Regions from separate parts of the Kluyvera chengduensis genome, predicted to be linked through region 1. Evidence: predicted binding sites of a transcription regulator. Region 1 holds the regulator's gene; the other holds the start of a gene.

What was found. The regulator PurR, encoded in region 1, represses purine synthesis genes. The targets are predictions, from matches to a motif close to CANGCAAACGTTTGCNTG.
Region 2: purE (5-(carboxyamino)imidazole ribonucleotide mutase) is a predicted target of PurR. The motif match lies at 12,962-12,979, and genes of this name have one in related genera.

What each region holds. Positions count from the first base shown of each region.
Region 1 is NZ_JBIQOI010000002.1:100,932-116,630, reverse strand. It holds gene punC (purine nucleoside transporter PunC) at 1-750, opposite strand, end outside; gene punR (DNA-binding transcriptional activator PunR) at 864-1,775, shown strand; gene purR (HTH-type transcriptional repressor PurR) at 1,794-2,819, opposite strand; gene cydH (cytochrome bd-I oxidase subunit CydH) at 3,115-3,204, shown strand; gene ACH1XZ_RS06140 (MFS transporter) at 3,365-4,531, shown strand; gene sodB (superoxide dismutase [Fe]) at 4,613-5,194, opposite strand; gene ACH1XZ_RS06130 (C40 family peptidase) at 5,317-6,138, opposite strand; gene ACH1XZ_RS06125 (Grx4 family monothiol glutaredoxin) at 6,482-6,826, shown strand; gene rnt (ribonuclease T) at 6,893-7,540, opposite strand; gene gloA (lactoylglutathione lyase) at 7,644-8,051, opposite strand; gene nemA (alkene reductase) at 8,128-9,225, opposite strand; gene ACH1XZ_RS06105 (TetR/AcrR family transcriptional regulator) at 9,281-9,877, opposite strand; gene ACH1XZ_RS06100 (DUF1289 domain-containing protein) at 10,020-10,259, shown strand; gene ACH1XZ_RS06095 (aldo/keto reductase) at 10,309-11,205, shown strand; gene ACH1XZ_RS06090 (FUSC family protein) at 11,247-13,271, opposite strand; gene ACH1XZ_RS06085 (efflux RND transporter periplasmic adaptor subunit) at 13,268-14,128, opposite strand; gene ACH1XZ_RS06080 (DUF1656 domain-containing protein) at 14,138-14,329, opposite strand; gene slyA (transcriptional regulator SlyA) at 14,570-15,010, shown strand; gene ACH1XZ_RS06070 (MASE4 domain-containing protein) at 15,056-15,699, opposite strand, start outside.
Region 2 is NZ_JBIQOI010000002.1:1,122,673-1,138,371, forward strand. It holds gene pheP (phenylalanine transporter) at 1-1,335, opposite strand, end outside; gene ACH1XZ_RS10915 (TonB-dependent receptor) at 1,601-3,793, opposite strand; gene ACH1XZ_RS10920 (EamA family transporter) at 4,104-4,931, shown strand; gene ACH1XZ_RS10925 (LysR family transcriptional regulator) at 4,941-5,843, opposite strand; gene ACH1XZ_RS10930 (serine hydrolase domain-containing protein) at 5,986-7,296, shown strand; gene sbmC (DNA gyrase inhibitor SbmC) at 7,352-7,822, opposite strand; tRNA gene ACH1XZ_RS10940 (tRNA-Arg) at 7,959-8,035, opposite strand; gene folD (bifunctional methylenetetrahydrofolate dehydrogenase/methenyltetrahydrofolate cyclohydrolase FolD) at 8,282-9,148, shown strand; gene ybcJ (ribosome-associated protein YbcJ) at 9,150-9,362, shown strand; gene ACH1XZ_RS10955 (metal-dependent hydrolase) at 9,567-10,088, shown strand; gene cysS (cysteine--tRNA ligase) at 10,140-11,525, opposite strand; gene ppiB (peptidylprolyl isomerase B) at 11,711-12,205, shown strand; gene lpxH (UDP-2,3-diacylglucosamine diphosphatase) at 12,209-12,931, shown strand; gene purE (5-(carboxyamino)imidazole ribonucleotide mutase) at 13,051-13,560, shown strand; gene purK (5-(carboxyamino)imidazole ribonucleotide synthase) at 13,557-14,624, shown strand; gene mnmH (tRNA 2-selenouridine(34) synthase MnmH) at 14,731-15,699, shown strand, end outside.

The sequences.
Region 1 (15,699 bases):
GGCGATGGTTTGCGGTACATAGCTCAGGCCAATTACCGTTGGGCTGTAGCCCATCTCATGGAGAATAAACGGCGAACCGGTAAGCCAGGCGAAGAAGCTTGCCGAACAGGCGGCGTAGATAAGCACGTTGCCGCGATAGTCTTTGCTGCGTAACAGACGCATAAAGGTGAGCTTATCTTCGCTCACCGCGTGCTTTTTGTGGGCCGGTTTCAGGCGGAATGCGGGCAGCATCAGAAGCAGCGTGATAATAAACAGCGTGGCGAAAATAGCCTGCCAGTCAAAGTGTGCCAGCAGCCAGCTACCCAGCAGCGGGGCGAGCGCCGGTGATAGCCCAACCAGCGGCATGATGGTGGCAAAAATACGGTTAGTACGCTGGGCCGGATAGTAATCGGTGACCATTGCCTGCCAGGTCACCGCGGCGGCACAGACACCAACGGCCTGTACAAAGCGCAGCACTAACAGCGTGGTGCCATCGCGCACCCACAGCATACCGATGCAGCCGACCGCAAAAATGGTTAACCCCGTCAACAGAATAGGCTTACGACCATAGCGATCCGACAGCGGTCCCCACAACAGTTGTGCGACGGCGAAGCCGGCCAGAAACAGGCTGAGGCTCGCACTAACGGCGGAGGCCGGCGTTTGCAGGTCTTCCTGAATGGCGGCAAAAGCCGGGAGATACATATCGGTGGCCAGAAATCCTAATACGCTCAATCCCGCGAGCCAGACTAAAAATCCTTTCCCAGGTTGCATAAACTTCGCCCTTTTTATCATGAGTAAACGATGCCGCTGAGTGTAGAGAGTGCATAACGGCTTGTGAAACGCTAATATTTGCGTCATGGATTCAAAATATTTGAAGGCAAAAAATGTGGTCTGAATATTCTCTGGAAGTGGTTGATGCAGTCGCGCGCAACGGCAGCTTTAGCGCCGCGGCGCAGGAATTACACCGCGTGCCTTCTGCGGTGAGCTACACGGTACGCCAGCTTGAGGAGTGGCTCGCCGTGCCGCTGTTTGAACGACGTCATCGCGACGTAGAACTCACCCCAGCGGGGGCGTGGTTTTTGAAGGAAGGACGATCTGTTATCAAAAAAATGCAGATCACCCGTCAGCAGTGCCAGCAAATCGCTAACGGCTGGCGCGGACAGTTGGCAATTGCTGTCGATAATATCGTGAAGCCTCAGCGTACTCGTCAGCTCATCGTCGATTTCTATCGGCATTTCAGCGATGTGGAACTGATTGTTTACCAGGAAGTATTCAACGGCGTCTGGGATGCGCTGGCTGACGGTCGTGTGGAGCTGGCGATTGGCGCCACCCAGGCGATTCCGGTCGGCGGTCGATTCGCGTTCCGCGATATGGGGATGCTCAACTGGCACTGTGTGGTTGCCAGCACGCATCCGTTGGCCCGGATGGACGGTCCGCTTAGCGACGACGTGTTGCGCAACTGGCCGTCGCTGGTGCGGGAAGATACGTCGCGATCTCTGCCGAAGCGTACGACCTGGCTGCTTGATAACCAGAAACGTGTGGTCGTACCGGATTGGGCCTCTGCGGAAACCTGTATCTCGGCCGGGCTTTGCGCGGCAATGGTGCCTGGACATCAGGCGCAGCCGTGGCTGGAAAGCGGAGAGTGGGTAGTGTTACAGCTTGAAAACCCGTTCCCGGATGCCGCCTGTTGTCTGACGTGGCAGCAAAGCGAAGCGTCGCCGGCCTTGAACTGGCTGCTGGAGTATCTGGGGGATAGCGAGACGTTAAATGAAGAGTGGTTACGGACACCCGAGTAGGGTGTCCGTGGGTAACGCTTAGCGGCGGTAGTCGCGGAACGGACCGTCGGCTACGGAGCGACGTTCGATGAGACGCGGATGCACCTCAATCGATTGCGACGTCTCGCGCTTGCTGACGATACGATCCATCAGCATATTGAAGGCCGTTTCGCCGAGTGAATCTTTCGGCTGATGAATAGTGGTCAGTGCTGGGGTGAAGAAACGAGAGTTGCGCACGTTGTCATAACCGATCAGCGAAATATCCTGCGGTACGCGTAGCCCCATTTCATCGGCCGCACACAGGGCACCCATCGCCATAATGTCGCCGCCGCAGAAGATAGCGGTAGGGCGCGGATGCTGTGACAGGATTTGTTGCATCGCGCGATAGCCTGACTCAGGCTCAAAGTCACCCTGCACAATCCAGTTGGCTGGCACGTTAATTTGCGCTTCTTCCATGGCCTTCATAAAGCCCGCCAGACGGCCAGCGCCGGTGTTACGCTCCAGAGGACCTGGGATCACGCCAATGTCGCGGTGCCCGCGCTCAATCAAGTAACGGCCCGCGGTGTAACCCCCTTCAAAGGCGTTATCGATAACGGAGTCGGTAAAGTCCGCTTTGGCTTCACCCCAGTCCATCACGACCATCGGGATGTGACGGTACTCTTCCAGCATCGTCAGCAGCGACTCTGGGTATTCAGAGCACATGACCAGCAGGCCATCAACGCGCTTTTGCGCCATCATTGACAGGTAGGCGCGCTGCTTTTCCAGGTTGTTCCAGGCGTTGCCCAAAATTAGGGTATAGCCTTTCTCAAAGCAGTTTTTCTCAACAGCTTCGATAATTTCGGCAAAGTAGGCCGCTTCGCTGCTGGTTGCCAATAAGCCAATCGATTTGGTGTGGTTGACCTTGAGACTACGGGCAACGGCGCTTGGCGAGTAGTGCAGCTCTTTAATAGCCGCCCAGACGGCTTCACGTGTCTCTTCAGCCACAAAACGCGTCTTGTTAATTACATGTGATACGGTTGTAGTGGAAACGTTTGCGCGCTTCGCTACATCTTTAATAGTTGCCATTCCATCTCACTCCAGACCCTGGCCTGCCCCTGATAAAATCGAAAGGAAAACGTTTGCCTTCACACACCCTGACGCAATTTTATGGATTGCGATTCGCCGGGAAAACGATACAGGACGACAGGAGGGGGTCAATGGCCGGTACGCTTATAAATAAGCGTCGAATTTTGACTTATCCTGGCGCAAAGTGGAAGAGCAAAAACCAACATCCTGCTAAAACTGTGAAGATTTTTGCGCAATACTGTGCAAAAATGAGTTAGCTCAGTTTTGCTGTGGAAATAAAAAGGAGAAAAAATTGATGAGTACCGAACTTAAGCTGTCGCTCTCTACCACCGTTATTACGCTGGCGCTGATTGTCGCCGCCGCGTTGACTGCTGTTCTGCACTAATTCCTCTGCGAGGGAGCGTCCGCTCCCTCCTGTTAGATTATTACCTGATTCGCAATAATCTTTTGCTGTTTTGCACACTTCTGTTTTTCTGTGATTGATGTCATGCTTTTGCATTATGTCCTTATGCCGCGTCTGTGGTGCGGCCAATCGGAGCTTAAGCATGAAAATTAACTTCCCCTTACTGGCGTTAGCCGTCGGTGCCTTTGGCATCGGCACCACCGAGTTCTCGCCGATGGGGCTTTTGCCGGTCATCGCTAAAGGGGTGGACGTCTCCATTCCTGCGGCTGGGATGCTGATCAGCGCCTATGCGGTCGGCGTGATGGTCGGTGCGCCGTTGATGACGCTGCTGCTTTCTCATCGTGCTCGTCGTAATGCGCTGATTTTTCTGATGGCGATTTTTACCCTCGGCAACGTGCTCTCTGCCATTGCGCCGGATTACACCACGCTGCTGTTGTCGCGCATTATTACCAGCCTTAATCATGGCGCATTCTTCGGTCTGGGCTCGGTGGTGGCGGCGAGTGTCGTGCCAAAACATAAACAGGCGAGCGCAGTAGCCACCATGTTTATGGGGCTGACTATCGCGAATATTGGTGGTGTGCCTGCCGCGACGTGGCTGGGCGAAACCATCGGCTGGCGCATGTCGTTCCTGGCGACCGCCGGGCTTGGCATTATCGCGATTCTGGGTCTGTGGTTCTCGCTGCCGAAGGGCGGGGCGGGCGAAAAACCGGACGTGAAACGCGAACTGTCGGTGCTGGTGCGTCCGCAGGTACTATCAGCGCTGTTAACCACCGTGCTGGGCGCGGGCGCGATGTTTACACTCTATACCTATATTTCTCCGGTGCTGCGTACCATCACTCACGCCACTCCGGGCTTTATTACCCTGATGCTGGTGCTGATTGGCGTAGGCTTCTCTATCGGTAACTACCTTGGCGGTAAATTCGCAGACCGCTCGGTGAGCGGGACGCTGAAAGGCTTCCTCGGCTTGCTGATGGTGATTATGCTGGCCATACCTTTCCTTGCGCAAACGCAGGTAGGTGCGGCGTTCAGCATGGTGGTCTGGGGTGCGGCAACCTTCGCGGTGGTGCCACCGCTGCAAATGCGCGTGATGCGCGTGGCTCACGAAGCACCAGGCCTTTCTTCCTCGGTGAATATCGGGGCGTTTAACCTGGGTAACGCACTGGGTGCGGTTGCGGGTGGGGCGGTTATCTCCGGCGGTCTGGGGTATAGTTTCGTGCCGGTAATGGGGGCGATAGTGGCGGCTCTGGCGTTACTGGTTGTTTTCCTCGGCGGACGTTCTCGCGGTGAAGAAGCCCTGGCCAGCCAGTAAAAACAAAAACGCAGAAGGTCTCCCTTCTGCGTGATACGAGATAACCCGGCGAAGCGTTGCGATGCCGGGTTATTTTTTTGCTTACGCTGCCAGATTCTTAGCGACGAATTCCCAGTTAACCAGAGCCCAGAAGTGCTCCAGATAGTTTGGACGCGCGTTGCGGTAATCGATGTAGTAAGCGTGTTCCCACACGTCAACGGTCAGCAGCGGCGTCGCGTCGGTGGTCAGCGGGGTCGCTGCGTTAGACGTAGAGACGATAGCCAGGGAGCCGTCGGCTTTCTTCACAAGCCAGGTCCAGCCAGCGCCGAAGTTTTTAACCGCGGCATCGGTGAACTGCGCTTTGAATTCAGCGAAGCTGCCGAAGGATTTGGTAATGGCTTCAGCGACTGCACCGGTTGGTTCGCCACCGGCGTTTGGTGCCAGGCAGTTCCAGTAGAAGGTGTGGTTCCAGACCTGCGCGGCGTTGTTGAACACGCCGCCTTCAGAAGAACGCACGATCTCTTCCAGCGTCTTGCCTTCAAACGCGGTGCCTTTGATCAGGTTGTTCAGGTTAGTGACATAGGTCTGGTGGTGTTTGCCATAGTGATACTCAAGCGTTTCCACGGAAATGTGTGGGACCAGAGCGTCTTTGGCATACGGTAATGCAGGTAATTCGAACGACATTGCTTCTCTCCTTATTATATTTGTACACTCAATAACCATGTACTGAGTAGGGATAGAGTAGCAAATTAAAAGGTGAGATAAAAGATAAGCTTACCCCGTTTATTAACAAACGGGGTAAGTGATTAACGAATTGTCTTAGGGGTGACAACGCGGCGGGCACCGACGTAGTGACGTACCCAATAATCTTCGCTCAGCGAGGTTATCTGGATGTCCTGGCCGGTACGCGGAGACTGAATAAATTTGCCGTTACCGACATACACGCCAACGTGATCGGCGGTACCGCGACCCTGAGTGCGGAAGAAAACCAGATCGCCACTTTCTAGCTCGCCACGTTCAACCGGACGCGCATCGCGCAGGTGATACATTTCGTTGGCGGTGCGTGGGATACGAATATTGACCAGATCTTTATAAGCGTAATAGACCAGACCGCTGCAATCGAAACCGGTACGCGGGGAGTTGCCACCCCAGCGGTAAGGCTTACCTAACTGCCCCATCAGCTTATTCATCGCGGTTTTCTGTACTTTCTGCACGCGAATTTTGTGCGCAGCGGCGATGGTCGTTGGTTTGGACTCTACAGGAGTGGTGGTGCAGACCTTCTTATGACCCTTGCGAACCTTGCAGGTCGTGGTGACGCTGGCGGTTTTGACTGCGCTGCTTTTCGCGCGGGTTTTAGCGGAGGCGGTTTTCGATTTGCTGGAGACTGGCGCTGCTTTTTTCGCTACGGCTGGGGTGGTTTTCTTTTTAGCGGCAACCGGAGTCGATTTTTTCTTAGCGTTAGATTTATTGTCCGCGTTCTTTTTCTTACGTTCACTGCTTTTTGCAGGAAGCGACTTTTGCGCCGTTGGGGTTTTGGCATGCCCTGTAGCATGCGCCAACGGCGTGAAGGATAACGATGTAAACAGCAATGCACAGAGCGTGAACGACCATTTTTTTATCTGCGCCACTGAACAACCCTCTGAGTAAGATACAGGCTAAATGTCCTTGCCTAGGTATGGTTTACAAAACCCAACGATTCTAATCCATAAAAACACGAAATGTTAATAGTGTTTTTATGGATAAAACGTTGTTTCGTTAGCAACTGCAAAAAAAAACATCATTTGATACATAATGAGTCAAATAATGAGCAAGCTTTTCACCCACCTGCCGATAAACTCATATTTATAAAGCAACTTACCGCGTCAGACGATAAAATAGTAAAGCGTGAACAAAATGTTATTTTCTGTTCAGGGTCTGAAACGTTACAATGTCAGACTACTGCCGTAAAAAGAAGTTTGAGGAAGCAAGACAATGAGCGAGACAATTGAAAAAATTCAGCGCCAGATCGCTGAAAACCCAATCCTGCTGTACATGAAAGGTTCCCCGAAACTGCCAAGCTGCGGTTTCTCAGCCCAGGCTGTTCAGGCGTTGTCCGCCTGCGGCGAGCGCTTTGCTTACGTCGACATCCTGCAGAACCCAGACATCCGCGCCGAGCTGCCAAAGTATGCAAACTGGCCGACTTTCCCACAGCTGTGGGTTGATGGTGAGCTGGTTGGCGGCTGCGACATCATTATCGAAATGTACCAGCGCGGCGAACTGCAGCCTCTGATTAAAGAGACCGCTGCTAAGTACGCTGAAGAGCCGAAAGCAGAATAATCGGTTCGCCCCAATACCGGGCACAAAAACAAAAAAGCGACCTGAAGGTCGCTTTTTTTTATACTGCTATTCTTCGGACGCTATCGGCAGCGGCCAGCCGCCCAGGCGCTTCCAACGGTTGACGATTTCGCAGAACAGAATCGCGGTCTGTTCGGTGTCGTACAGCGCCGAGTGGGCCTGACTGCTGTCGAAATCCATGCCTGCTGCGGCGCAGGCTTTTGACAGCACGGTTTGCCCCAGCGCCAGCCCGCTAAGTGCGGCGGTGTCGAAGGTTACAAAGGGGTGGAACGGGTTACGTTTAAGCGAAGCGCGTTCAGCGGCGGCCATCATAAAGCTATGGTCGAAGGTCGCGTTGTGCGCCACCATAATGGCGCGGTTACAGTCACTGTCTTTAATGCCTTTACGGACCATTTTAAAGATGGCGTGCAGGGCATCGTACTCGCTAACCGCGCCGCGCAGGGGATTGTTTGGGTCGATACCATTGAACGCCAGCGCTTCCGGCTCGAGGTTCGCGCCCTCAAAAGGTTCAACGTGGAAATGTAACGTGTTGTCCGGCATCAGCCAGCCTTGCTCATCCATTTTCAACGTAATTGCCGCTATTTCGAGCAGGGCATCCGTTTTGGCATTGAATCCAGCAGTTTCTACATCGATAACCACGGGATAAAACCCACGAAAACGGTCGCATAGACCATTAAGTTGCACATTGTCGGACATCAGAATCTCATCACTTAGAAAAAGTAGCGCGCATTATGGCAAATTTTGCCGCGGCTTGGAAAGGCGGGTAAAAAAACGGGCGCATTATGCGCCCGTGGAGGAGTTAGTTGCCGAGACCTTTGCCGGCATCTTTCTCTTCGATCAGTTCGATTTTATAGCCGTCCGGATCTTCAACAAACGCGATCACCGTGGTGCCGCCTTTTACCGGACCGGCTTCGCGAGTCACGTTGCCACCGTTCTGGCGGATACGGTCGCAGGCTTCTGCCGCGTTATCCACACTCAGGGCGATGTGGCCGTAGGCGGTGCCTAGCTCGTATTTATCTACGCCCCAGTTGTAGGTCAGCTCGATCACCGCTTCGTCACTTTCTTCGCCGTAGCCGACGAAAGCCAGAGAGTATTTATATTCGGTGTTTTCGCTGGTACGGAGCAGCTTCATGCCCAGCACTTTGGTGTAGAAATCAATGGAGCGTTGCAGGTCGCCGACGCGCAGCATGGTATGCAGTAAACGCATGTTATCCCTCGTCCTTACTTATGAATAATCTGGCTAGTATAGCGGCGGAAGCCCGCCGCTATCAATCAATGCGGGATTAAAGCGAAGGGTAGTCGGTGTAACCTTCCGCGCCGCCGCCATAGAAGCTTTCCGGGCGCTGCGGGTTCAGCTCGGCTTTATGCTTCAGACGAGCGACCAGATCCGGGTTAGCGATGTAGTCGCGACCAAAGGCCACGGCATCAATTAACCCTTTCTCAATTAGCGCTTCTGCTTTTTCTGGCGTATAGGCGCCCGCACCGATGATTGGGCCGTGGAAACGCGCGCGGACTTTTTCGCGGAACGCGTCGCTGTATGGCTGACCGCCAGCCCAGTCTGGCTCTGACATGTGCAGGTAGGCAATGCCGCGTTTGCCCAGCTCTTCAATTAAGTAGAGCGCATCGGCTTCTTCGTTCGGACCGTTGTCGACGTTCTGGAAGGTGCCAATTGGCGATACGCGGATACCGATACGGTCAGCACCCCATTCTTTAATCCCGGCATCAACTACTTCCAGCACCAGACGCGCGCGGTTTTCTACGCTGCCGCCGTACTGGTCGGTACGATGGTTAGAGGAAGGTGACAGGAACTGGTGCAGCAGGTAACCGTGCGCAGAGTGCAGTTCAACCAGGTCAAAACCGGCTTCACGGGCGTTGGCGATAGCCTGACGGAAATCGTTAACGATGCCTGGGATCTCTTCGGTTTCCAGCGCACGTGGCATAGAAGTATCGACACGAATCGCATGACCGTTCTCATCGCGCAGAGAGGTACGGGTATTGGCGCTCAGCGCTGAAGGCGCAACCGGTGCTTCACCGTTTGGCTGCAGGCTGGAGTGGGAGATACGCCCGGTGTGCCACAGCTGAACGGCGATTCGACCATCTTCAGCGTGAACGCCTGCGGTGATTTTCTGCCACGCGGCAATCTGCTCAGGGCTGTGAAGACCTGGGGCACCCTGGTAGCCTTTTGCCTGGGCAGAAACCTGAGTAGCTTCGGAGATGATCAAACCGGAGCTTGCGCGTTGACGATAGTATTCGGCCATCAGCGGGGTTGGAATGTCACCCGGTACGATGCTGCGCAGACGCGTCAGCGGGGCCATAAATACACGGTTAGGGGCAGTTACCGCACCCACTTTCAGTGGGGTAAACAGTTTTTCTTGCGACATGATGACTCCTGAGTAGACCGGTCGTCTAGTAATTAGCAAAATAAAAACGCCGGGGTTAATCCGGCGCGGCAATCAGATTCCTGACGTGCGTCAGCGCGCTTTCAAGCGGGGTTGAGCTACGGGCCATTTTGGCCTGTAGGTTGGCCCCTAACCACAGTGAGTAGAGCACCTGAGCTGTGGTTTCGGCTTCGCCGTTGAAATTCAGGCAGCCTTCACGGCGGCCATTTTCCAGCGCTTGCGCCAGCAGAGCCATAATCTGGCTGGCACCTTTATTCATTTCCGTGCGCATATCCTCTGAAAGATCGCACACTTCAGCAGAGAGCTTTACAGTCAGACAACCGCTGATAAGACCCTGCTGGCAAAACTGGGTGAGCGTGTGCTGGTAATAATCCAGCAGGCGGTCACGGTAGTTGCCTGCGCCTTGGATAAAGTGCTGCACCAGGCGTTGGTGATAATCGGCAAAATGCCGTTCCAGCATGGCGACGCCAAACGCCTCTTTTGAACGGAAATAGTGATAAAACGATCCCTTCGGCACTTCCGCCGTCTTCAGGAGTTCGCTAAGTCCCATCCCGGTAAACCCCCGGTGCATGCAAAGACGCTCGCCGGTAGCCAGAATGTGTTCACGGGTATCATGTTCAATCGATTTGCTCATGGAATGCACTGTAATAGACCGATTGGTCTAATGCAAATGAATTTTTGAAAATGAAGGTTTGCCCGCACGATGTGGCAGAAAAGTTGCGCCGCAATGATTAAACGTCTTCAATGAGAGTATAGCGAGATAAAAGGGGGCTAACGTGGCGGAGCAACTGGAGTTTTTCCCGGTTCAAAGTCCGTGCCGGGGAATTTGTCAGTCTGATGAGCGCGGATTTTGCCGTGGCTGTTTCCGCAGCCGCGATGAGCGTTTTAACTGGCAAAACATGAACGATGCGCAAAAACAGGAGGTGCTGCGGCTTTGTCGTCAGCGTCTGCTGCGTAAATTCCGCGCGGGTAAAGCGACGAGTTCTGAAGATCCTCAGCAGCCCTCACTGTTTTAAGCGTAAAACCGGGTATACTCAATTCAAATTATTTGTTGAGGAAGTCGTTATGGTTCAACGTATTACCCTGGCACCGCAGGGGCCGGAATTTTCACGTTTCGTCATGGGCTATTGGCGCTTGATGGAGTGGAATATGACGCCACGCCAGCTGGTGAGCTTTATTGAAGAGCATCTGGATCTCGGGGTGACAACCGTTGACCACGCTGATATCTACGGCGGCTACGCGTGCGAAGCCGCGTTTGGTGAAGCGCTGAAGCTGGCACCGCATCTGCGTGAAAGAATGGAGATTGTCACCAAGTGCGGTATCGCCACCACGGCGAAACCAGAACACGCGATTGGGCATTATATTACCGATCGCCATCATATTATTCACAGTGCCGAGCAGTCGCTGCGCAACTTGTCGACCGACGTGCTGGATCTGTTGCTGATCCATCGCCCTGACCCGCTAATGGATGCCGATGAAGTTGCTGAAGCGTTTTCTATGCTGCATCAGAGCGGCAAAGTGCGCCATTTCGGTGTCTCTAACTTTACCCCTGCGCAGTTTACGTTGCTGCAATCACGTCTGCCGTTTACCCTTGCCACCAACCAGGTGGAAATCTCGCCGGTTCATCAGCCGACGATTCTTGACGGTACGCTGGATCAGCTTCAACAGCTACGCATTCGCCCGATGGCCTGGTCCTGCCTCGGCGGCGGTCGTCTGTTTAATGACGATGCGTTCCAGCCGCTGCGCGATGAACTGGCCAAGGTAGCGAACGAGCTGAATGCTGGAAGTATTGAACAGGTGGTCTATGCGTGGGTGATGCGCTTGCCGTCTCAACCGCTGCCGCTGATTGGTTCCGGAAAAATTGAGCGAGTTCGCTCGGCTATCGTCGCGCAGTCACTGGATATGACCCGCCAACAGTGGTTCCGTATTCGTAAAGCGGCGCTGGGTTACGACGTTCCGTAATGTCTCAAATGCAGGCGGATATTCCGCCTGCATCCTTTCACTCACGCCGTCTTTTCGGTCAGCGTACCGGGAGGCGGTGCCGTTTCCAGCTGCGAAAGCGAACAGTATAACCGCCACAGAATGGAGGCCAGCTCGCGTGCTGCCGGCTGATGATGGTGCGCCAGCGTGTCACAAATTCGCTGTAGCTCCTGAAGGGTAGCGGCCAGCGGTCGCTGCTGAACCCCTCGTTCGCTCATGACATCGCGTAGCAGGCTGATACACATATCGCGAACCTGGGAGAGAGGGTCAGAACGGGCTTCCCAGGCGCGTAGCTGCCACACAACATGAGAGCAGTTCAGTAGTACAACACCCCAGCGCAGCAGCCAGCGACGAGCGGGTTCATCCTGGCTGGAGCTAAGCTGACTAACATGATGATAAACCAGCGATTCAAACTCGTGTTCGCGGTTCTCTGGGTGGCGACTTAGCTGGTCAACAAAGTGACGCCGTAACGCACGAATATGACGCCGACTTTTTCGTGCATCTGACCCAGGCGTCAACACGGCAAACGCCAGCCAGGCAAGGCCTACGCCGATGATTTTGGCCAGGTTATCGTTAAGAAAATCACCAAAGTTGTAAACCGGCGGATTTGTTACCGCGATAAACGACCCCATAAAGACAATAAGCGAACCCCAAAGCCTGGCCTGTTTCGGCATTTGCAGCTTGAGTAGCTGCATGGTGAGCAGCAGCGGGAAGAGGAACAGCATGAACTGCCAGAGGTCGCTGATTTGCACCATCAGGCCAAATTTCACGCCAAAGCTGAAAATAGACAGCAAAATAAGCGTGCGCATCAGCAGCGTCAGTGAACTGAACGGTGACGGCACGTTTGAGTAGAGCACGCAGCAGATAGCCGCGAGGGTTAACGCCGCCGCGCCCGATTCCCATTGCGTACTGATGCTCAACGCACCGACGCTGACCAGGGCAAAAAAGGTGCGGATACCGCTCCATGCTGCTTCTGCGTGGTCGGTGTGGCGCATCAATGCCGGGGCGGCTGGCACGGAGAATTCGGTCACCGCCGTGGCGTTCTCCAGCCGTTGTAGCCAGTGGCTGGTGGTGAGATAGAGACGACAGAAATAGCGTAAACGGTGCCAGAACGCGTGGTGGCGATAGTCCTGCGGGTCGCTCGGCGCCAGCGGCGCGATAATTCGCGCCACGGTGTAGGCATCACAGTCGGGTTTTGCCAGCGCTAGCAATAACGCTTCCAGCACCGGGCGGATGGTTTGCGGCGCGTCTGGCCAGTTCAGCATCAGGCGACGGAGGCTTGAGATAACGCTGGTTAAACGCAACTGCTGGTGAAGCAAATAGTTAAGCAGCGTGTTTTGCCGACGCAGACGATAGTGGCTCCAGAATGCCTGAATACGCAGCAGGTTCATGGTCAGGATCTGGCTGATAACGCTTTGGTGTGCGGTGCGGATAGCGTCGGTTGTAACCGGTTGCCACAGCAAACTGGCGTGCTCCAGCAATCGCGCATGCATATTTTTGAGCGCTGTTAGCAGGGCGCTGCCGTCGGATGTGCTGGGCAGAATCATCATCATCAGACCACCGCACAGAATACCGACAATTACCTCACAGACGCGTGCCTGTGCTATCTCCCACAGTTTAGTGGCATCGACCACATTAATAATAGGAAAGGCAATGATGGCGCAGGTATAGCCGGCAAGCTGGAAAGCGTAGGCGACGTTGTTGGTATACATCGCACATGCCCAGGTACAGAACGCCAGCCAGCCTGACATGGCAAAGAGAAATAGCCAGGGGTCAGTCAGGGTGTGACCAGCAATCACCAGCGCAGCGCAGGCGCCGAGCATACTGCCGGCAATACGTCCCAGGCTTTTACTGATAACGCCACCGACAGTCGGGAAACTGACCACTGCGGCAGAAGTCATCGCCCAGTAGGGTTCATCCAGGTTTAACCAATAGGCGATGCTTAGCGCCAGGCACATGGCGATGGCGTTACGCATGGCATAGCGCCACTGCGGTACGGTGGCCTTAACCCAAGGCAGTGACTTCCATGTCAAGGCGGATAGGGTCATTGCTTCCCGCCCGTGATAGAGACGGTGCAGGTAGTACCCGCAACCAATACGATGTCCGTAGGCAGTGCGTCTAATTCAATACGAACCGGTACGCGCTGGGCGAGGCGTACCCATGGAATGGTGGGTTTGATGTCGGCAACCAGCTTGCCGTCCGTTGCCAGGCTTTGGTCATGGATGGCTCGACCGATGCTGGAAACGTGACCCTGTAACTTTTTGTCATCACTGTACAGCACAACATCCGCACGGTCTCCTTCGCGAATATGCCGCAGTTTCGTCTCTTCAAAATAACCAACAACATAGAAGGAGTGGCTATCGATCAGCGCAAAGACCGGATGCCCGACCGTAGCGTAGTTGCCAATACGAGTCGTCAGATTCGTTACCCAACCGTCTACCGGGGCCTTGACCGTCGTTTGCGCAAGCTGCCAGCGGGCATGTTCCAGCTCTGCTTTTGCCGCATCAAAATTAGCTTGCGCCGCTTTCAAGGCGATATTCACGGTGTCGAGGTCTTCGGCGGAGATAAAATTCTGTGATAACCCACGGCGGCGTTCAACTTCATGGCTCGCACGGGAGAGATCTGATTGGGCTTTAGCGAGTTTCGCTTCGACGTTCATCACGGCGATTTTCCACGGCGTTGGGTCTATCTGGAACAGTTCGTCACCCGCTTTGACGAACTGGTTGTCTTTCACGTTAAGCGTGAGGATGCTACCGGAGACCTGCGGTGTAATATCGACCTGTTCAGCACGAATTTTGCCATCGCGCGTCCATGGCGACTGCATGTAGTAGTTCCAGACCAGCCAGCAGGCGATGATAGCCAAGGCAGCAATGAGTAGCGTAGAGAAATATTTTAATTTTTTCATTGGATTACATCACCACCAAACCAGAACCATCAGCGCAGCACAGACCGCGAGGGCAAAGAGAGAAAGATCCATTAACAGTGGATGCCAGATGTCACCGGCATACATCCAGTCGCGCAATAAACGGTGAATAATGAGCCAAAACAGGAAGCCAAGCAGCACAGCTTTAAATACAGGAGGAAAATAAATAGAAGCACCGACCATAAGGTCTTGTAGTGGGACTCCGGGGATGTGGAAAATCGACTTCACAAGCAGAAATCCTTTGCAATTGAAGAGTTATGGCTCGATAGTGTGTCGTGTTTTGACATAAAATCACATTATTTGAAACAGTGTAACTCAAGGATCTGGTTCGCGTGCACGTGGCAATTCATTTGTTTTGCTAATTTAAATACTGCACACTATTCTAAAATCAGTATAATAACTTAGCAAGCTAATTATAAGGAGATGAAATTGGAATCGCCATTAGGTTCTGATCTGGCACGGTTGGTGCGCATTTGGCGTGCTTTGATTGACCATCGCCTCAAACCTCTGGAACTCACGCAGACTCACTGGGTCACGCTGCATAATATTCATCAGCTACCGCCTGAGCAGTCGCAAATCCAACTGGCCAAAGCGATCGGCATCGAGCAGCCATCTTTGGTTCGTACACTCGATCAACTGGAAGAGAAAGGACTTATTTCTCGCCAGACCTGTGCGAACGACCGTCGTGCTAAACGCATTAAGTTAACTGAGAAAGCGGAACCGCTGATCCAGGAGATGGAAGCGGTGATTAGCCACACGCGGGGTGATATCCTGGCCGGGATTTCTGCTGAAGAGCTGGAGATGTTGACCACGCTCATTCGTAAACTCGAGCAGAATATCAACGAGCTACAATCTCGCGATTGATACTCAAAAAACCCGCGAAATTCGCGGGTTTTTCAATTCTTCGACTTATTCCCAGACGACGACCCGGTTTCGTCCCGCGGCTTTTGCGCGATACATCGCTTCATCGGCTCGTCTTACGCACTCCTCAACCGGTACCGATAGATCCACGGCGGTAAAGACCCCCATACTGATAGTAATGGACTCCGGCAACTGAGCATTGCTGCTGTGGATATCATGCTGGCTGATAGCAATACGAATACGTTCCGCAATTGAGCGTGCGACTTCTGGCGTGGTGTTGACCAGCAGTAGGGCAAATTCCTCACCGCCGATACGCGCGGCAACGTCATTTTGCCGCACCGAATCCTGCAGAACTTTCGCCACGAACTGAATCACCTTATCGCCCTGCAGGTGGCCATATTTGTCGTTGATGCGCTTGAAGTAGTCCAGATCGCTGACAATGACCGATACCGGATGTCCGTTGGCAATGGTCGGTCGCAGTGCGGTAAAGGAGTCATAAAAGTAGCTACGGTTGTAAAGCCGGGTTAATGGATCGCGGATGGAGTTTTGGTACGAGTTCTGATACTTCACGTTGGACTGGCGGTAGAGGGTGAAGACATCGCAAAACAGCACAAAGATCAGGAACAGCGTTGAGATGGTCTCAAACAGTCGCGCCTGGTACCAACTGTAACTGGCCGTGTCTTGCCCGGTCA
Region 2 (15,699 bases), 1.0 Mb from region 1:
CAGCAAGATTGCCGACAGACGCATGCCGTCCATGGTGCACATCAGCACGAGGATCATCAGCAGGAAGGCGATGCAAACGTAGTTGCTTGCCGGGGCCCACAGCGCTTTGAACTTCGCTTCACGGCCTTTACGGCGCATCGCGGCGCGGAATTTGAGGTGCGCCATGCAGATCATTATCCAGTTCAGCAGCAGCGTCGCCACCACCAGCGCCATCAGCAGGCCAAAGGCTTTTTGCGGCAGCAGATAGTTAACCAATACCACCAGCGAGGTGATGGCCCCGGAGAGCAGCAGTGAGTTCACCGGCACGCCGCGTTTGCTGACCTTAGTCAGGAAGCGAGGAGCGTTGCCCTGCACGGAGAGGCCGAACAGCATACGGCTGTTGGAATAAACGCCGCTGTTATAAACCGACAGCGAGGCCACCAGAATGACGAAGTTCAGCGCCGATGCTACGACATTGCTGTCCAAATTGTGGAAGATCATCACAAACGGGCTGCTATCGGACTGAATGCCCTGCCACGGGTAGAGCGCCAGCAGCACAATCAGCGAGCCGATATAAAACAGCAGAATACGGTACACCACCTGGTTCACCGCTTTCGGAATCGTGGTCTCCGGGCTACGGGCTTCCGCCGCCGTAATACCTATGAGCTCCAGCCCGCCGAAGGAGAACATAATCACCGCCAGCGACAGAATCAGCCCTTTCCAGCCGGTGGCGAGGAAGCCGCCGTCGCGCCAGAGGTTATCAATGCTGGCATGCTCGCCGCCGTTGCCGGTGGTCAGCATCCAGATGCCAAAACCAATCATGCCGATAATTGCCAGCACTTTAATCAGCGCAAACCAGAACTCCGTCTCGCCGTACAGACGCACGTTCACCAGGTTCACGGCGTTAATCAGCACGAAGAAGCCCGCCGCCCAGATCCAGGTTGGGACGTGCGGCAGCCAATATTGCATATAGATCCCGGCGGCGGTCAGTTCGGCCATGCCCACCAGCACGAACATGACCCAGTAGTTCCAGCCAGAGAGAAATCCGGCGAACGGCCCCCAGTATTTATAAGCAAAATGAGCAAATGAACCGGATACCGGCTCTTCAACCACCATCTCGCCAAGCTGGCGCATGATAAGAAAAGCAATCACGCCGGCAATCGCGTAGCCCAGCACTACAGCCGGGCCAGCCATCTGAATGGCAGGGCCGATACCGAGGAACAGACCGGTGCCGATGGCACCCCCGAGGGCGATTAATTGAATATGGCGGTTTTGTAATCCGCGGTGAAGCGTCGGGCTATTTTCCGACGACGCATCCGGTTGATTCTGGCTGGATGCTGATGACGCGTTTTTCACGTCTGACCCCTTAGCATTTTTATGAAGGGGCACCTTTTAACACTTAGCGCGGCTTGCCGCAAGGCAATCAGCACCCGGCCCCCAGTGGTAAAAAGCCCCGAAACGCACGCGTTTTCGGGGCAATAACCCTATTTTAGCAATAACTTAGTCGTAGGCCGGACAAGGCGTTTACGCCGCCATCCGGCAATCTGCGACGTGCTGCCGGATGGCGCTTCGCTTATCCGGCCTACCGATCGTCAAAGCACCTGGACAACCAACATGGTGATTAGAAGTCGTAGCTGACCGAGACTTTTAAGGTACGCGGCTCGCCCTGGTAGATATAGACGCCGGTATCATCAGCGCCCGACCAGTAGTTCTGGTTGGTGACGTTGGTCACGCCCACACGCCACACCAGATCGTTCTGCTCCTGATTCAGGTGCATGCGGTAGCGCATACCCAGATCAAGCGTGGTATAGCTGTCGAGTTTTTTGGTGTTGGCGGTATCCGCATACTGGGAACCGGTATGGTTCACGCGTGCGGTAGCGGTCAGACCTTCAATCGGTTTGATGTCGTATTCGGCCCCCAGCACCGCGTAGAAGCGGGAGACGCCAATTGCATCGTTCCCATCATTAGTGCCGCCTGCAGTTTTGGTCAATTCAGGGTCAATCCACAGCGTACTGCCGGTCAGACGCAGGCCCAGCACCGGTTCGCCAAACACGTTCAGCTCCACGCCGCGGTTACGCTGCTCACCGTCCATGCGGTAGTACTTGTCGCTATCTAACACACCGGAAGGCTTAGTAATCTGGAACAGCGACAGTGAACCACCGACGCGCTGATAATCAATTTTTATGCCCACTTCATCCTGCTTAGAGTGGGCGATACCGATACTTTGGCCGTAGTTTTTTGCTGTGATAGGCGCGTTGTTCGCCGGTTGCAGCGCTTCGGTATGGTTAGCATACAGCGAGAGCGTTTCCCACGGTTTGTAGACCAGACCAAACGTCGGCATCCAGCGGCTTTCGGTAAAGCTTGAGGTGGTGGTTTCCAGGCCCGTCTGGTTGTCATAGTTACGGATCACCACCTTTTGATGGCGTGCCGCGGCGGTAAAGAGCAGGCTATCGTCAAAGAAGCCCAGCGTGTCGCTGAGCAGCCAGCCCTGGGTACGGTTGCGCGCGGTGGTCAGCGGATCGTGGTAATGGCCGCCTTTTGGATTCGGCTTATAATCCGGCATGTCCACGTCATGACTGTCGTAGATATTGATAGTCGGGTTTTTGGTGCTATCAGACATACGCCAGGCAGTTGCATCGCGACGTATCTGCGCGGAGTAGCCCACGTTCACCTTATGGGATATGACGCCGGTATCGAAACTCCCGCGGATACCGCCCATGCCGCTGAAGCTGTCGATAATGCGGTTGGTATCCATACGGCCGACAGTGGCATCACCGTTAACGTTAGTCAGCTTCGGCGCAGCGTAGGTGCCAAGTTCATGCGCGTGCTGTGCGCCAAGCCCGACGTAGGTCGTCCAGCTATCGGTCAGGTCATATTCGGTTTTAACCATGCCGAATTCGTTTTCGATATCGCTATAGCCCCACTTCTGCGCGTAGCTTTTGGTGGCATCCGGCACTGCTGGAATTTGGGCAATATTGGCCACGCCAACGCCCATCTCACCGCCGTGGAAGGTTTTTTTCTGGTAACCAAAATCGAGGGAGGAACGCAGACGATCGCCGCGATAATCAAGACCCAGCGAGGCCAGGGTGGTGCGGCGATTATCGTTGTCGATACGCCCTTCCCCTTCACGATGCAGCACGTTTACGCGCGCGCCAAACTGGTTGTCATCACCGAAGCGACGCCCCAGATCCAGCGAGCCGCCGACCTGTGAATCAGAGGTGTAGTCCACGCCAAGACGGGTGGTGGGAATATCTTCAGCGCGTTTAGGCTCAAGGTTTATCATACCGCCTACGCCAGAACTGGCTGCGCCGTTCACCAGCGCATTCGCCCCTTTGAAGACCTCAATGCGTTCCAGCATCTGGGTGTCCATCACCTGGCGCGGTACCACGCCGGAGAGACCGCCCATGGTCATATCATCACCATCAAGCTTAAAGCCGCGAATACGGTAGGTTTCCGCAAAGTTACCGTAGCCCTGAACCGCCTGGACGCCCGCGTCATTTTTAACGACGTCCGCGATAGTTTTAGCCTGCTGATCCTGCACCAGCTTTGAGGTATAGCCGATGACGTTAAACGGCACGTCCATCGCCTTCTGCTCGCCCAGCATCCCTAAGCGACCGCCATGGGCAATTTGTCCGTCGAGGTAAGCCGGCACCAGCTCTTCGCCGCCGGCTTTGAAATCACCGCCTTCCACGCCCTGAACCACCATCGTTTCAGGCTGATTTTTCCTGGTTGTTGCGTCTTCGCTCGTTGCCGCATAGGCGGCAGGCAGCACGGTGCCTATCGCCAGTGCCAGCACGGAGAGTTTAGTTTTCATGAGAACATCCCTTGGTATTGAATAAAAAAATTCATCGCGGGTACCAACGGGTTGTCGCTTCTCACGCCCCAGAATCCCCCTGTGAAATATCCTCACCGATTACTGGGCCAGCCGTACCGCATCAATGAATAAAAATGAGATCGAGAACTATACGCATTATCAAAATGTGATCAAGTCTCAATCGGTAGTAGAGGCGGGAAATAACCACAAAAAAGTCATGCTCTTGCCCAAGGAGCCAACGCACAAAACAATGGCGCAGCGCCGTGTGGCTTCATGCATAATTATCCCAACACTTCCAGAGGACGCTCCCGTGCTGCTCAAAATCATCCTGGCTATGGTGGCATTTGCCGCCAACTCCCTGCTCTGTCGGCTAGCGCTGAAGGGGCTGCATATGGATGCCATTTCATTTAGCAGCGTTCGCCTGATAAGCGGCGCCATCGCGCTGTTCTTGCTGCTCCAGACGCCGGGTCTACGCAAGAAACCGGAGTTTAATTGGCTGAACGCCGCGCTGCTGGCGACCTATGTTTTTGCATTCTCGCTGGCCTATCTGTCGTTAACCACCGCCGCAGGCGCGCTGCTGCTGTTCGGCACCGTACAGTGCGTGATGACGGGCTGGGGGTTGATGCGCGGTGAGCGGCTAACCGCGCTGAAAAGCGTCGGTATGCTGGGGGCGATGGGTGGATTGGCGCTGTTGCTGCTGCCCGGTGCGGGGCATCCTTCCGGCAGCGCTTCGCTGTTGATGGTCTTGTCCGGCGCGGCATGGGCGGTTTACTGTATTACTGGCAAAAAGGTGCAGAATGCGGCGGCGGCAACGACCGGGAATTTTATTCTGGCGGTTCCCATGGCGCTGTTGGTGTTCCTGCTCAGTGGTTTTCATGTTCAGGCAGATGCCATTGGGCTCATGCTGGCCGTCACCTCCGGGGCGCTGATGTCCGGCGGTGCTTATCTGCTCTGGTACGCATTATTACCCCAGCTCAGCCCCACTACCGCCAGCACGCTGCAGCTCAGCGTTCCCTGCCTTGCGGCGTTGGGCGGTCTGATCTTTATGAGTGAAGCCATTGATATGCGTATGCTGCTGGCTATCGTTATCACCCTTTCCGGTATTGGTCTGGTGATTGTGGCAGACAGGCGGCGGTAAAAATTCCGTTTACCCTATGTGCGTACTCCCCGCTCGCCACAGCGCAGATAGCTGGGCCAGCGTGTCATCAACCAACATCCGCTTTTCGCTCCCCGGTCGCCAAATCGTTACCATGGTCTGGCTGATCCCTTCATTGCCCACCACGGTGGGGATCGCCGCGACATTTCGCCAGCGCGCCGCCTCAAAATGGGTCGGTAAAAATCCCCATCCACATCCGGCTTCAATCAGGCCACGCAGCATTTCAAGCTCGTTTGCCACCATCACTTTCCCCGAGATTTGTAGCCGCCGCGCCATTGGGATATCGCTGGCAGAATGCATCACCACCTGCGGGGTTAAAGAGAGGTCGAGCAGCGAACAGGGGCGAGCAACATCAGCAAACAGCGGCTCGGCGGCGTAAAAATCCATATCAATAGCGCCAAGTGCGCGCCACTCCATATCGCTGCCCACGCTGTGGTTATTCGCCTGAAAGAAGCCTAAGTCTGCCAGGCCGCTGGCCAGCGCTTTTTCACCTTCGGCGCGCGAGGTGCAGCGCAGGCTCAGGCGAACCCCACGTTTTGCCATCTGGATGAGTAATGCCTGCAAAAAACGACGCGGCGTAAAGGGATCGTAGGCAATGCTCAATTCCTGAACGTCGGCTGACGGCACCTGGCGGGCAAACTGCTCGAATGCTCTAGCCTGACGCATCAACAGGTGCGCCTGGCGATGCAGCTGCTCACCTTCTGACGTTAGCTGTAGCGATCGTCCCTGACGGACAAACAGCGGGTAGCCAAGACCATCCTCCAGTAGATCGATAAGATCGCGAAGCGTCGTGCGATCTTTTTCCAGCTTCATCGCGGCCTTCATCAGGCTGCCGTGTTCCGCAACGGCGGTGAAGGCTTCAAGCTGAGAAAATGAGTAGGACAATGATGGCACACCGGGCTCCTTTTGCAGTGCTTATGGGGGTTTTCCCCCCATTACGCGTTTTTTATTATAGTGCGGCGATTTTTATACTGCACCCATCCCGTCACCCCGCCGGGACAACGTGTCTATTGGTATAACTAAAATCGAGAACGCTATGAATAATAAACATAAATCCTTACCTGCAAAGTGCTGTCTGCTGGCAAGCCTGGTGGCAGGGGCATTCCTCTCCTCACCCGTCATGGCAGCCTGTGAAGGCACTGAACTCACCGCCTGTCCGGCCCCTTTTGATGCAAAACTTCCCGATACAAAAGCGATGCTGACCTGGAGTCAGGCCGATCGCGTTATCGGTTTTCGTAACGACTATCGCAACTATCAGGGCGATATTTTTCACCACGGAAAATCCGTGCCGTTCGCAGCCGCTGAAAAACCGCTGACGCAGGCGAGCTATCAGGTCAACGGCAAGCAGTGGACGCTTCAGGATTACATCAAGCGCCAGAACGTCAGCGGCATGCTGGTCCTGAAGGATGGCAAAATTGCCTGGAAATACCTTGGTGAAGGCAACACCGACACCACGCTGTGGACCTCTCGTTCGGTGGGGAAATCGGTGGTATCTACCCTGGTCGGCGTGGCGTTAAAAGAGGGAAAAATCCACTCGATGGACGATCTGGTCACGCAGTATGAACCCGACCTGAAGGGCACCGCCTGGGACGGCGTGACGCTGAAACAACTGATCCAGCACACCTCCGGCGTCGCGTGGAACGAGGATTACACCAATCCACAGTCTGACTTCGCCAAACTCACCCAGTGTGAAGCGCACACGGGGACCTACGACTGCGTTCGCACGCTGATTTCTGGCCTGAAGCGCGCCCATCCCGCGGGTGAGGTCTGGTCTTACTCCTCCGGCGGTGCCTGGCTGCTGGGCGATGTGCTGGAGCGCGCAACGGGCATGACCCTTGCCGCCTACCTTGAGCAAAGCATCTGGCAGCCGTACGGGATGGCGAGCGATGGCGTATGGCATGCCTACAGCAAAAACCAGCATGATGTTGGCGCACATGGTTTTAACGCTACGCTGGAAGACTGGGGCCGCTTCGGTGAATTCGTGCTGAACAATGGCCGCCTGCCGAACGGAAAACAGATTCTGCCAGAAAACTGGGTGGCTCAATCCGCCGACTGGAACAAGGCGAAAAACTCCGTCTCCGCAGCGCATCCGCAGGGGCTTTATGGCTACCAGTGGTGGAATAACGAAGTGCCTGTCAACGCCAAAAACGTAGTGCCCGCGCCGCAGGATTCGCTGAAAGGCTCCATGTGGGCGCTAGGGATTTATGGCCAGATGATCATGGTCAACCGCGCGGAAAATCTGGTGATCGTCCAGTGGTCAACCTGGCCGCAGGCAGAACCGTCGTTCAGCGCCCAGCCGCTGGAAGCTTCGCTGATGTTCAGCGCGATTGCGAACGCATTGCATTAATCACTGAAGCAGATAACCACGCCAGAGCTGTACTTTACGCTCTGGCGTTTTCAGGTCAGGCCTTCGGCTCTACCGCTATAAACATTTCGATATCCCAGTAGCCCTCTTCCGCCCCGTTGTTGTGGTAAATTTCAAAGCAGGGCCGGGGGGCCCACTGATGGGTTTCGTCCTTCAGGACGCTATCAAAGAACTGATACCAGGGCGTAGCAAAGTCGTGGTCAATGACGCGAGCCTGCGCGACGGCATACAGCCCGCCCGCCACTTCCGCCAGCATCACCCCTTCGCTGTTTGGCGGGATAACGAAATCATCGGCAACCGATACGACCGTATCACAGCGTAGCTTTTCCGCCGGCACCTCGTCTGGGTTATCGTAATAAACGGCAAGCCATTCCTGCGCGGGGATCTGCTGACCATCGACCCACATCATCAGCTGTTCAAACCCTTGTTTGACCGTCTGTTCCCACGGCCCAACCATATGAAAACCAGCGATTTTGCGTTGCTGAACCTGCTTTATCTCGTAGTCCATGCTGCCTCCGTTAAAACACTGTAATTTCATACAGTATAATTGACGTATTCTGGTTTAGACAAACGAACAGTGAACATTATGTGAGCAGATTCGCACTCTTGCCAGGAGAAGAATGTGGGGGAGGATTTCAGGAAAATGGTGCGCCCTGCAGGATTCGAACCTGCGGCCCACGACTTAGAAGGTCGTTGCTCTATCCAACTGAGCTAAGGGCGCACTGGGGAACTTCTTGGTGGGGTGAAACGCGTGGAATTATACGGTCACTGGCAGGTGAGTCAATCCATTTCCTTGCGAAACCTGCGCGGCCTGCGGCGATGGATAAAGTACAACCAACTATCGCTCAACTCTTCGACAAAAACACTTTCCGCGGAAAACTCGCAAACGATACCTGACAGCGAGGCTCGCATCTGACAAAATATGTCCATCCCCCCTTCGTTAATGACAGATGGAAAATTTTCCCTGATGGCAGCAAAGATTATTGACGGTAAAACGATTGCGCAGCAGGTGCGCTCTGAGGTTGCGGAAAAAGTGAAGGCCCGCATTGCGGCCGGAAAACGCGCCCCTGGGCTCGCCGTTGTCCTCGTGGGCAGCAACCCTGCATCGCAAATTTATGTCGGCAGCAAGCGCAAAGCCTGCGAAGAGGTGGGTTTCGTCTCCCGCTCTTATGACCTGCCGGAAACCACATCAGAAGCCGAGCTGCTAGCGCTGATTGATACCCTGAATGCCGACACCACCATCGACGGTATTCTGGTACAGCTGCCGCTGCCTGCCGGTATTGATAACGTGAAGGTTCTGGAGCGTATCGATCCAGACAAAGACGTGGATGGCTTCCATCCGTATAACGTCGGTCGCCTGTGCCAGCGCGCGCCTCGCCTGCGCCCTTGTACTCCGCGCGGTATCGTGACGCTGCTGGAGCGCTATAACATCGACACTTACGGTCTGAACGCCGTGGTGATTGGCGCGTCCAATATCGTTGGCCGTCCGATGAGCATGGAGCTGCTGCTGGCCGGCTGCACCACCACCGTGACCCACCGTTTCACCAAAAACCTGCGCCACCACGTTGAGAACGCGGATCTGCTGATCGTTGCGGTCGGCAAGCCTGGCTTTATTCCTGGTGAGTGGATTAAAGAAGGTGCCATCGTCATTGATGTCGGGATTAATCGCCTCGAAAACGGTAAAGTAGTCGGCGATGTGGTGTTTGAAGATGCCGCCGCGCGCGCGTCTTACATCACCCCGGTACCGGGCGGCGTAGGTCCAATGACCGTCGCTACCCTGATTGAAAACACCTTACAGGCGTGTGAAGAGTATCACGACGTGGAGAAGGCATAAGATGGCAACATTTTCTTTGGGTAAGCATCCGCATGTGGAACTCTGTGACTTACTGAAGCTGGAAGGCTGGAGCGAAAGCGGCGCACAGGCGAAAATCGCCATCGCCGACGGTCTGGTTAAAGTTGATGGTGCGGTTGAAACCCGCAAGCGCTGCAAAATCGTAGCCGGTCAAACCGTCAGCTTTGAAGGTCAGAACGTCACCGTGACGGCGTAAGCCATATGTAGCCCGGCCGAGCGAATGCGACGCCGGGAATCGGCGCCGAGCCTCCCCGGGGTCGGCATAAATGCCTCGCCCGGGCTACACGAGCATCGTGACGTCGGGTCTTATCCCCTCCCCCATTTTTCAGAATAACACCCTGCTGCATAAATCCGCCTCAGCAACGATACTCTGTACTCCTCATGCTAAAACGGACGACTGATGCCAACGATTATTACCCACGCCGCTGTCCCGCTGTGCCTTGGTTTAGGCCTCGGAACCCGCGTTATTCCGCCACGCTTGCTGTTTACCGGTATCGTGCTGGCGATGCTCCCCGATGCCGATGTGCTGGCCTTTAAGTTCGGTATCGCCTACGGCAATATTTTCGGCCACCGCGGCTTTACCCATTCACTGTTGTTTGCCTTCGTGGTGCCCCTACTCTGCGTGATCGTGGGTCGACGATGGTTTGGCGCGGGGTTAATGCGCTGCTGGCTGTTTTTAACGGTCTCGCTTCTGTCACACAGTCTGCTGGACTCGATAACTACCGGTGGCAAAGGCGTGGGCTGGCTGTGGCCGTGGTCGGATGAACGGTTTTTCGCGCCGTGGCAGGTGATTAAGGTCGCGCCGTTTGCGCTCTCGCGCTACAACACGCCGTACGGGCATCAGGTGATAATTTCAGAGTTGCTGTGGGTATGGCTGCCGGGCGTGGTGATTATGGGATGGTTGTGGTGGCGGCGCCGGTAAGAGTGAGAATGCCCGGCATCGCTTACGCTCAGCCGGGCTACAGTGAGTAACTTACTTACGGCGCCAGGTGGTACCCTGCGGGCCATCTTCCAGCACGATCCCCATCTCGTTGAGACGGTCACGCGCGGCGTCGGCTGCCGCCCAGTCTTTGGCTTTACGCGCGTCCAGACGCTGCTGGATTAACGCTTCAATTTCTGCCACTTCACCGTCGTCAGCCTGCGCACCGCTTTGCAGGAACGCTTCGGGTTCCTGTTCCAGCAGGCCCAGCACCGCAGAGAGCTTACGCATATGCGACGCCAACGCGTTGGCGGCATGCATATCTTCGCTCTTCAGACGGTTCACTTCTCGCGCCATATCAAACAGCGCGGAGTAGGCTTCCGGGGTGTTGAAATCGTCGTCCATCGCTTCAATAAAGCGCGCTTCGAACGCTTCGCCGCCCGCAGGCGCAACGGATTTGTCGGTACCGCGCAGCGCAGTGTACAGACGCTCTAGCGCGGAACGCGCCTGCTTGAGGTTCTCTTCACTGTAGTTCAGTTGACTACGGTAGTGGCCGGACATCAGGAAGTAGCGCACGGTTTCGGCGTCGTAGTACTTCAGCACATCGCGCACGGTAAAGAAGTTGCCCAGCGATTTAGACATCTTCTCGCGGTCAACCATCACCATGCCGGAGTGCATCCAGTAGTTCACGTACTCGCCGTCGTGCGCACAGGTAGACTGCGCGATTTCGTTTTCATGGTGCGGGAACATCAGGTCAGAACCGCCGCCGTGAATGTCGAAATGGTTGCCAAGCTGTTTGCAGTTCATCGCCGAACATTCGATGTGCCAGCCCGGACGGCCTTCGCCCCACGGGGATGGCCAGCTTGGTTCGCCCGCTTTGGACATTTTCCACAGCACGAAGTCCATTGGATCGCGTTTTACGTCAACCACATCAACGCGAGCGCCGGCCTGCAGCTGATCCAGATCCTGGCGCGACAGCTTGCCGTAGCTTGGATCGGTTGGCACCGAGAACATCACGTCGCCGTTGTCCGCTACGTAGGCGTGACCTTTGGCAATCAACTGCTCGGTGATTTCGATAATTTCATGGATATGGTGGGTCGCGCGCGGTTCGCTGTCCGGGCGCAAAATATTCAGCGCGTCAAAGTCTTTGTGCATTTCGACGATCATGCGGTCAACCAACGCCACAAAGCTTTCGCCGTTTTCATTAGCGCGCTTGATGATTTTGTCGTCAATATCGGTGATGTTGCGCACGTACTTCAGCTTGTAGCCGAGGAAACGCAGGTAGCGTGCGACCACGTCAAAGGAGACGAAGGTGCGGCCGTGGCCGATATGACAGAGATCGTAAACGGTGATACCACACACGTACATGCCAACTTCTCCGGCATGAATGGGCTTAAATTCCTCTTTCTGGCGAGTCATTGTGTTGAAGATTTTTAGCATCGAGAATTCCATGTTTACGTGTGTGAGCCGGGCTTTCGCCTTAAACGGTATATTCTACCCATAATTCAACCCGGAAGCAGCACACAATGCAAGATGATCGCGCCGCCCGGTTATGCTATAACAGATGCCTATGTGCAGCCCACAGGCGGGCTGAAGCACCACTCTAAACGGAACAGGATGCAGAAATGGTTACTTTCCACACTAATCATGGCGACATCGTCATCAAAACCTTCGACGACAAAGCGCCAGAAACAGTTAAAAACTTCCTGGACTACTGCCGCGAAGGTTTCTACAACAACACTATCTTCCACCGTGTTATCAACGGTTTCATGATCCAGGGCGGCGGTTTTGAGCCAGGCATGAACCAGAAAACCACCAAAGAAGCTATCAAGAACGAAGCCAACAACGGTCTGAAAAACACCCGTGGTACGCTGGCAATGGCGCGTACTCAGGCTCCACACTCTGCTACCGCGCAGTTCTTCATCAACGTAGCAGACAACGACTTCCTGAACTTCTCTGGCGAAAGCCTGCAGGGTTGGGGCTACTGTGTCTTCGCCGAAGTGGTTGAAGGTATGGATGTGGTCGACAAAATTAAAGCGGTCTCTACCGGTCGTAGCGGCATGCACCAGGACGTTCCTAAAGAAGACGTTATCATTGAAAGCGTGACCGTCAGCGAGTAATTGGTGGCGACATTCTTTATTGCAGATCTTCATCTGCAAACAGAAGAACCGGCGATTACCGCCGGTTTTCTGCGTTTTTTAGGCGGCGAAGCCCGCCGGGCCGACGCGCTGTACATCTTAGGCGACCTGTTTGAAGCCTGGATTGGCGATGACGATCCTAACCCGCTTCACCGCGAAGTGGCCGCCGCCATTAAATCGCTGGTCGAATCTGGCATCCCCTGCTATTTCATCCACGGCAACCGTGATTTTCTGATTGGCAAACGTTTTGCGGCTGAAAGCGGCATGCAACTGTTGCCTGAAGAGCAGATGCTCGAGCTCTACGGTCGTCGGATTCTGATTATGCACGGCGACACCCTCTGCACGGACGACCCAGGCTATCTTGCCTTTCGCGCCAAAGTGCATACCCCTTGGGTCCAGAAGCTGTTTCTCGCCCTGCCGCTGTTTATCCGCCGCCGTATTGCCCAGAAGATGCGCAATGACAGCAAAGCTGCCAACAGCAGCAAGTCGATGGAAATCATGGATGTAAACCCGCAGGCCGTCGTCGACGTGATGGAGAAACATCGCGTGCAGTGGCTGATTCACGGGCATACCCATCGTCCGGATATCCACGCGCTTGAGGCTAACGGCGAAGCAGCCTTCCGCGCGGTGCTCGGTGCCTGGCATACTGAAGGTTCGCTTATCCGTGTCACCAAAGACGACGTGACGCTTATCGCCTTCCCGTTTTAGTTTTTCCCCCGTATTCCCCCGCTGCATGGCGACGCAACCGTTTTCCTTGCCGGTTTTCCGTGTTATTCTCTGTGGCCTCTAACGTCGTGTGCAGCACACCCACAGGAGTTTTAAGACGCATGTCTTCCCGCAATAATCCGGCACGTATCGCCATCGTGATGGGGTCCAAAAGCGACTGGGCTACCATGCAGTTCGCCACAGAAATCCTCGATATTCTGAACGTTCCTCACCATGTTGAAGTGGTTTCCGCCCACCGTACGCCCGATAAACTGTTCAGCTTTGCCGAAGCGGCAGAAGAGAATGGTTACCAGGTGATTATTGCCGGTGCCGGTGGTGCAGCCCATTTACCCGGAATGATTGCCGCCAAAACCCTGGTGCCGGTGCTCGGCGTACCGGTACAAAGCGCGGCATTAAGCGGCGTAGACAGCCTCTACTCCATCGTCCAGATGCCGCGCGGCATTCCGGTGGGGACGCTGGCCATTGGTAAAGCCGGTGCCGCTAACGCCGCCCTGCTTGCCGCACAGATTCTGGCTCAGCACGATGCCGAACTGCATCAGCGTCTGGCTGACTGGCGTAAATCGCAAACCGATGAAGTGCTGGATAACCCAGACCCACGAGGTGCGGCATGAAGCAGGTCTGCGTGCTGGGTAACGGTCAGCTAGGTCGTATGCTGCGTCAGGCCGGCGAGCCGCTGGGTATTGCCGTCTGGCCGGTGGGCTTAGAAGCGGACCCGGCCGCCGTGCCGTTCCAGCAAAGCGTCATCACCGCAGAGATTGAACGCTGGCCGGAAACCGCGCTCACCCGCGAACTGGCCGAGCATACCGCGTTTGTTAATCGCGACGTTTTCCCGATTATCGCTGACCGTCTGACGCAAAAGCAGCTTTTCGACAAGCTGAATCTGGCGACCGCCCCGTGGCAGTTGCTGGCAAGCGCCAACGAGTGGCCTGAGGTGTTTGGTCGTTTAGGCGAGCTGGCTATCGTTAAGCGCCGTACCGGTGGCTACGATGGTCGCGGCCAGTGGCGTCTGCGTAAAGATGAGACTGCACAGCTGCCTGCCGAGTGCTACGGCGAGTGCATCGTTGAGCAAGGCATTAACTTCTCCGGTGAAGTGTCGCTGGTGAGCGCGCGCGCCCACGATGGCAGCACCGTGTTCTACCCGCTGACTCAAAACCTGCACCAGGACGGCATTCTGCGCATGAGCGTGGCTTTCCCGCAGGCGGATGCGCAGCAGCAGGCTCAGGCTGAATCCATGCTCAGCGCTATTATGCAAGAGCTTGGCTACGTCGGCGTGATGGCGATGGAGTGCTTCGTCACCCCTGGCGGGCTGCTGATCAACGAACTGGCGCCACGCGTGCACAACAGCGGCCACTGGACGCAAAACGGCGCGTCCATCAGTCAGTTCGAATTGCATCTGCGCGCCATTACTGACCTGCCGCTGCCACCACCGGTGGTGAACAGCCCGTCAGTGATGGTGAACCTGATCGGTACCGACCTGAACTACGACTGGCTGAAGCTGCCGCTGGTACACCTACACTGGTACGACAAAGAGGTGCGCGAGGGCCGCAAAGTGGGCCACCTTAACCTCAATGACAGCGACACCGGCCGCCTCAGCGCCACGCTGGAAGCAATGGTTCCCCTGCTGCCGCCGGCGTACGCGAGCGGTATTGCCTGGGCGCAATCACGCCTGAAATAAGCCTTAAATGCCGGGGAAAGTAACTTATCCTTCCCCGGCCCCCTCTCTGAAGCGTAAAATCCCGCCATTATTGCGTTACCCCGATTTCGTTAAGAAGGATTTCCCCATGAATAATGGGACGGATTACTGCGCCATTCTGCGCGCGGAAACGCCCATCATTGACGTGCGAGCCCCCGTCGAGTTTGCTCAGGGCGCGATGCCCGCTGCCGTCAACCTGCCGCTGATGAACGACGCCGAGCGCGCCGCCGTTGGCACCTGTTATAAACGTCAGGGGGCCGAGGCAGCGCTGGCATTGGGGCATAAACTGGTCTCCGGGCAGACACGCCAGCAGCGCATTGACGCCTGGCTCGACGCCTGCCGCCGTGCGCCGCAGGGTTATCTGTGCTGCGCGCGCGGTGGCCAGCGTTCGCATATCTCGCAGAGCTGGATCAAAGACAGCGGTCTTGATTACCCGCTGATCGTCGGCGGTTATAAGGCGCTGCGTCAGGCGGCGATTAAGGCTACCGAGGAACTGGTGCGCCATCCGATCGTGCTGATCGGCGGCTGTACCGGCAACGGCAAAACGCCGCTGGTGCGTGAACAGCCTCTGGGGATCGACCTCGAAGGGCTCGCGCACCACCGCGGGTCGTCGTTTGGCCGCACGTTAACGCCGCAGTTTTCTCAGGCTACCTTTGAAAACCATCTGGCAACCGCGCTGCTGAAAGGCGCATATCAGCGGGACAAGGTTCGCTGGGTGCTGGAAGATGAAGGTCACATGATCGGCGCTAACCATCTGCCGGAATGCCTGCGCGATCGCATGGCTCAGGCGCCGATCGCGGTCGTGGAAGATCCGTTCGATCTACGCCTTGAGCGCCTGCGCGAAGAGTATTTCACCCATATGCATCGCGACTTTACCGCCGCGTTTGGTGAAGAGAAAGGTTGGGAAGAGTACAGCGCTTATCTGCATCACGGCCTGTTCGCCATTCGCCGTCGCCTGGGGCTCCAGCGTTTTGCCGAACTGACCGCCACGCTTGATGAGGCGCTGGCTGAACAGCAGCGTAGCGGTTCAACCGAGGCACACTTTGCCTGGCTGGTC